Regions from separate parts of the Halobacillus sp. ACCC02827 genome, predicted to be linked through region 2. Evidence: riboswitches for the same ligand, from Rfam matches in the RefSeq annotation. Region 2 holds a riboswitch; the other holds the start of a gene.

Region 1 (3,423 bases), 930 kb from region 2:
TGGATTTTAGCTACCATGTCCGAAACGGAATGATGGATCGTATCGAACGTCTCTCCACTTGCCTCCATCTCGACAGACCCCCGGCCCACTTCGGTATATCCTTCTTCCAAGGATTGGACGACCTGCCCGGATTCCGTCTGAATGCCTTCCACGATATCGGTAATATCACCGACAGAAGCAGTGACCTGCTCTGCAAGTTTCCTCACCTCATCCGCAACGACGGCAAAGCCTCTGCCGTGCTCACCCGCACGGGCGGCTTCAATCGCCGCATTCAACGACAGCAGGTTCGTCTGAGACGCAATCGCTTCAATGACCTGGACAAGCTTGGAAATTTCCCGAGACTGCCTATCGAGGCCTTTCACTTTCTCGACCGAATCCTTCACAATCGTATCGATCCTGTGCATCTGGCCGATCGCTGCCTTCATCTGCTCCCGACCTCCTTCTGCAAGCTCGAGTACTTGAGAAGACGAATGCGACACGTGCCCGCCGTTCGCATCCGCAACCGCAATTTTATCTGTGAAGGTGCGCATCTGTTCCGCCAGACTGGAAGCACCGTCCGCCTGGGACTCTGCTCCGGAAGACATTTCCTGCATCGTCGAGGCGATCTGCACGCTTCCTTCCCTCACTTCTTCCGATGCCTGATCAAGCTCTCTGCTTTGCACCGTGACACGGTCGGAGGTCAGGGAAACCGATTCGATCACTTCCTTCAAGGCCGCCTGCATCGTATTCATCGCACCGGCAAGCGCCCCGATCTCATCCTTGCTCTTCACTTCCAGATCCCCTTTACTGATGTCGCCGCCCGCAAGGTGACGCATCCGTTCTGCCACACGTTTGATCGGCCTGGAGAGGTTATTCGCCATCATCCATGCGAAAAGGAGTCCGACCAGGATGACTGCCGCAGAGATAATCAATCCCCAGAACATCATAGCCGCGCCGCTTTCCAACACGTTAGATCCCATCTCCTGGATTTCTCCTTCTCTACGAATAGAGGCTTCTTCATAGATGGTTATCAATTCATTACTTACCGGAGTAACCGTATCTTCGAGCGCTTTCAGGGCTTCCTCTTCCCGACCGTCGTCAAACCGTTCAAACACCTCTGTCCGCACAGTCCCTTCCCATTCAATACTGTCCGTGACAAGCTTCCTGATGTCATCGGAGTCCGTCCGGTCCAGGAGATCCTTCTGCATCTTCATGCTGTCTTCCGAATACGCTTCAAAGGTTTCCCTGTATGCGTCATCGTTAAAGAGTACATACCCACGGGCTGCAGCTACCTTCTGTGATAAGTTATAGGCGAGCTTCTCATCGAGGATCAACAGCGGCAGTTCACGGTCGACGATCCCCTTCGTATTCTCGTTCGTCCTTGAAGTAGCGAAATAGTTGAAACTCGCGAGCAAAACCGTCAATAAAATGACCACTGAGAAGGCCGTCAAAATCTTTCCTCTTATACTTTTCATCGTTGAAACCAGGTCCCCTTTTTTATTATAGTTATCTATCTTTTATATCGGGTTGATGGACCTTTTTATGTAGTTCCTCCTATCCCATGCGCAGGTCGGCATAAGCCAATGTGCAAAAACATTGTCGAAGATTTGGAATTTTCATCGTTCGTGTTGTATTTGAGGACAATTTTTGTTACGATCAAGCTAACTAAATATTTTCTTATTTCAAATTTTATTTGGAGTAAGGATAGAGGTGCAATGACATCAGTACGCATACGGAGGAGAATGAGCTCTGACGATCGATGCGGAAAGGGGAAATTGCCGAAGCTTCTCGAATCTCATCTTCCTGAAGCTGGTTCTGATACTGAAGAAGTGCAGGACTGTCATATAGGAGACTATATGGAGGGCTATCTTACGCAGGAACGGATACAAAGTTTCTACGGCAGCAGCGATTCCCTCGTTGCTGCCGTTTTTGTTTATTTACTGCGCTGAATGGTCCTGATGCCTCGGTCTGTATTTAAAAAAACTTACTAAAGGGTGTGAGGTTATGAATTTCGGCCAAGTATTAACAGCAATGGTAACCCCGTTCGACAACGATGAGAATATTGATTATGAAGCGACACGTGCTTTGATCGACCATTTGATCGACAACGGTTCGGATGCGTTGGTCATCGCAGGAACGACCGGAGAATCTCCGACGCTTACGAAAGAGGAGAAGCTGTCCCTGTTCCGCTTCACTGTGGAAGTCGTCGACGGACGTGTTCCGGTCATCGCAGGAACAGGATCCAACAACACACGAGCATCTATAGAGCTGACGAAGGAAGCAGAACAGACCGGCGTGGATGCCGTCATGCTCGTCGTCCCTTACTACAACAAACCGTCTCAGGAGGGGATGTATCAGCATTTCCGCACCATCGCTGAAGCGACTTCCCTCCCGGTCATGCTTTATAACATTCCGGGAAGAAGCGTCGTCAACATGGAACCGGAAACGATCATCCGCTTATCTAAGATCGACAACATCGTTTCCGTTAAAGAAGCGAGCGGCGATCTCGATGCGGCGACGACCATCATCCGCGAAACGCCGGAGGACTTCTCCGTCTACAGCGGAGAAGACGGCAACACGCTGCCGTTCGTTGCCATCGGTGGGACAGGTATCGTCTCCGTCTCCTCCCACGTCATCGGAAAAGAAATGCAGCAGATGATCCAAAGCTACCGTGAAGGAGACGGCGCCTTCGCAGCAACGCTTCACCAGAAGCTGCTCCCGGTCATGCACGCCATCTTCTCCGCACCGAGTCCATCACCGGTGAAAGCAGCCCTGAACGCTCTCGGCGTCCAGGTCGGAGGCGTCCGCCTGCCTCTGCTGCCTTTGACGCAGGAAGAAAGCAAGCGTGTTTTGGATATAGTAAGCACGATCAGACAAGACGAACGAATGGCATCATAAAGAATAAAGGAAGGCGTGCTCTCTGGATAGGAGCACGCCTTCCTCTTTTTTAACCCGTTAAAATAGGTGATGGTCCGTTTAGCAGCGTACGGGATAAAAATTAAGAATGATCAGAGCGGGGTGGATAGGACCATTGAGTGTAGTCAGTCCTTCCACAATGAGATGCAGTCTTTCATGGATGTTGCTTCTTTTATTTTTAAATTACCTTTTTTGTACATCTTAGGCTGGCAAGGACCGAACTACCCTTTATTCGTTACCTTGCTGCCTTCTGTGCTTTTATGGCTGGGGTTACAGAGTAAGATACTAGTCCAATCCAAAAGAAAAGAGAAACATAGCCACAGGTGAGTCGCCGGAAGAGCAGCTTTCCCCTTCCTGTCCCTCCTCCAACAAAAAGAGAGCCTTCCACACCATTGGGAGGCTCTCTTCTATGCATACTATTCAAACGAAGCTGGAAAGTCTTTTCAGTCGATCGTGACCGTCCAGCCTTCCGTATCTTCCTTGCGGCCGCGCTGGATTCCGGTGATCGTGTCATACAGCTTCTGGGAC
Region 2 (3,423 bases):
TCAATTTTCGGATTTACTTTATGAATGACCATGGCAATGACGGCTACTATAGCCATAGCGAGTACCAGCGGAATCCAAACCTGTCCGGTAAACCCAAGGACAAGATACCCGACTGTCGCCCCTAAGGCTGCGAGCAGCGCATATGGAAGCTGGGTCATGACGTGATCGATATGATTAGAACCTGCCCCGGTAGAAGAAAGAATGGTCGTATCTGAGATCGGTGAACAGTGGTCACCGAAAACGGAGCCGGCAAGAACCGCGGACAAGGCCGGTAGAATCATGGACGGATCGGTAACAGCTGCTATTTCTCCTGCGATCGGGAGCATGATACCGAACGTTCCCCAAGATGTACCGGTAGACAGCGCCATAAAGCCGGACAATAAGAAGATGATTAAAGGCAGGTAAGCAATATCAATGCTTGCCTCTGTAAATTGATTTGCCAAAAACTCTCCTGTTTGAAGCTGGCTGATGACATCCCCGATCATCCAGGCGAAGACCAGGATATAGATAGCCGGAAGCATAGCTTTGAGTCCTTCTGTAAATACGTGGCCAAGCCCTGATTTCGGTTTAGGCTGGCTGATGTAAAGACCGCCTGCAACCAATACAGAGACCAAACCTCCGGTGAACAGGGAAATGTTTACATTCGTATTAGCAAAAGCATCAAGCAGTGTGGCGCTTCCCTCTGTTGCCTGAATACCTGTGTAGAACATCATGGCTACCGTACCGACGACAAGCGCAACAATCGGCAGAATCAAGTGCGAAATCTTCCCATTATTGTGCTCTTCGAATTCGTCATTCAGGTCTCCTGGAATGTCACCCTTTTCCGGATTCGTGAGCTCTCCTGTCTTCTGCGCACGGATTTCGTGACTGCGCATCGGCCCGAAATCAAGGCGCATATAAATTGTCAGGAATACGAGAAGTAAAGCTGCGAAAACGTATAAGTTCGCTGGTATCATCAAAACAAACGCTTCAAAAGCACCATATTCGGTAATTTCATTTGCCGCAAGGATACTACCGATGGTACCGATGATATATGCTCCCCAGCTGGATATGGGAGAAATAACCGTGATTGGTGCAGAAGTCGAATCGATATAATAGGCCAGTTTTGCTCTTGAGACGCGGTACCTGTCCGTCACCGGTTTTGCCACCTGCCCGACAGCAAGTGCATTGAAGTAATCATCAATGAAAATAACAATGCCGAGCAGAGCAGGTACGAGTGTAGCACCCTGACGTGTACGGATCCGCTTCACCGCCCACTTTCCGAATGCCTTGCTGCCTCCGGAGGCTGTCATAAATGCAGTGGTAACTCCTAGTAAAAGTAAAAAAGACAGCAGGTAAATATTACCTGAATTAAGTGCACCTTCACTGTAGAAAATAGTGGAAAAGATGGACCAAATCAAGCCGATACCGGCTCCAATGTCCATTTGTGTAAGCATGAATGCTCCGACAATGATCCCTATACCAAGGGATAGGATGACTTTCCTTGTAACAAGGACAAGGATAAGCATAAGTATAGCTGGAATTAATGAATAGATCGTTCCTTCCATGTGGTTCCCCTCCGTTAATCTAATGGTGTAACGGGATTTGGAAGGCTACTGTGGATTAAAATTGAGGAATAAAAAAAGACAATGATAGAAAATAATCTACCACTGCCTCAGCGGCAATTGGATTATCCTCCATTTCGATCAGTAGCGCTCCATGCACCCAAAAAGCATGCATGACAGTGTATCTCCTGTTCAGATGTACACCAGCGTTAAACAGCCCGACTCGCTGTCTTACACTTCGGCAGACACCCCCTTCACCAATGATCCTCGCTTGTCATACTCCCATTGACTACTCATGATGTCTGCGCCTCTACCTCACCGATCTGATAAGGTCACGCATATTCAGTTCTTAGCCATTCTACCAGTAGATATGCATTATTGCAAGGGATCCATTGGATAGGAAAAAGATGGGTCCTGACCGTCTACACCGCTGTAGAAATTGGGAACCTTTCCTAAAATAGTCGCCGTATCTATCGGAATATCGTTCTTTACGACCGTTGTCTCCGTAGAGAACGGGATAACGATTCGGAGACTTACTTCAAAATGGATGGAAATCTCAAACAAGGCGGCATTCAAACCATATTCCGTAATTTTACTTTTCACCTGAGACTGAACGTCGCCGATCACCCTGAGCTGCACGGGAACTTTCGGGCCAAGGTTTGCAAGCAGACTGTTTCCTGTGGCAAGCCCTACCGGCACTTCAATCAAAGTGGCCGGCTGCTCCCCTAACTCCTCTGCCGTCATATTCGGATCGATGGACGGCTCGAGTGAGGTATCCTCCATCGGTAACTCTCCAAGCTCCATCCGCTTCAGGAAATTCTGCACCCGAATCGTGGTGTCACGCAAAGCACGGTTTACCATGACGGAATTCCATCCCATATAAACGACGTTTCCCTGGTTATCCTGCTCCATTTTTACAAGATCATTGAACTGAAGGTCTTCGGCTATTTGTTTACTGACCGCCTCATTGATTGCATCCCTCGCCAGCTGCTGCGCCTTCGTCTCAGCAATATCTACAAGTGCGGGCGTGACTCCCCTGTTTATAAACCATAGGCTTAGGGCTGTGAATACAGCGAAAAACAGTAGACTGATGACGACCCGTTTTCCGATCGACGACCCGCCCGTCACTCTTTTCTTAGACATGAAACAACCCTCCTCACCTATCTATATGTAGGCGAGAAGGGTTTTATTTGAATAATTCTCACGGACTCCCGTATGTCTGAAGCGCTTCAGACAGCAGATCACGCAGCAGTTCCGGCATATAATACTTTTTCTCTGAGGCATAGGCGATCTCAGGAAAGAATCGACCGAAAGTAAACGTATCCGCTGTAGCGAAACGATAGACTTTATCAGGATCAAGCGGACGGCCGTCGAAAGTAACATCCGTCACCTGAAGCTCCCCGTTGGACGCCTTCCGTACATTAATGTCCACTCCGGAAAAGACCATTTTCCCGATTACCTCTCCACGGAAGCCCAGACCTTTCAATTTGGTTTCCATCAATTCTTTCGTATGGGCAGCCCGGATCACTTCCATTATTTTATCGCCCTCAAGCTCGACCCTGCAGGGATTCATCGGGTGTGGGCAGATGCGGTGGACCTCTTCGTACGTGATTTCCCCCGCCGGTAAATGATCAAGAAGGACCCCCGCATTTAACATCGCGATATCGGATGATGTCCATTCCCTTAATTGGTCCGTAAGACTTGTCATTAATTCGTTATCCTTGAACCATGTGATGTGAAGAGGCTCTCTCAACCTTGTAACAGGTGTGTTTAAGTGATCCATCGCTTCTTTTCTTATACGAAGCAGATCATCCGTTGTCTGTTTGTCCTTGCCTAAATGCTCCGTCGGAACGGCATAGGCTTCTTTATTTACAAGCGT

What was found. Region 2 has a riboswitch for lysine ahead of QRD89_RS13685 (Na+/H+ antiporter NhaC family protein). Riboswitches for the same ligand answer to the same signal wherever they lie in the genome.
Region 1: linked by a shared signal. The riboswitch ahead of dapA (4-hydroxy-tetrahydrodipicolinate synthase) and the one ahead of QRD89_RS13685 (Na+/H+ antiporter NhaC family protein) in region 2 are both predicted to bind lysine.

Annotation. Positions count from the first base shown of each region.
Region 1 is NZ_CP128168.1:3,508,109-3,511,531, forward strand. Features, by position in the region: gene QRD89_RS18395 (methyl-accepting chemotaxis protein) at 1-1,430, opposite strand, end outside; lysine riboswitch at 1,677-1,854, shown strand; gene dapA (4-hydroxy-tetrahydrodipicolinate synthase) at 1,984-2,877, shown strand; gene QRD89_RS18405 (branched-chain amino acid aminotransferase) at 3,339-3,423, opposite strand, start outside.
Region 2 is NZ_CP128168.1:2,574,144-2,577,566, forward strand. Features, by position in the region: gene QRD89_RS13685 (Na+/H+ antiporter NhaC family protein) at 1-1,547, opposite strand, end outside; lysine riboswitch at 1,682-1,865, opposite strand; gene yunB (sporulation protein YunB) at 1,920-2,687, opposite strand; gene QRD89_RS13695 (bifunctional metallophosphatase/5'-nucleotidase) at 2,746-3,423, opposite strand, start outside.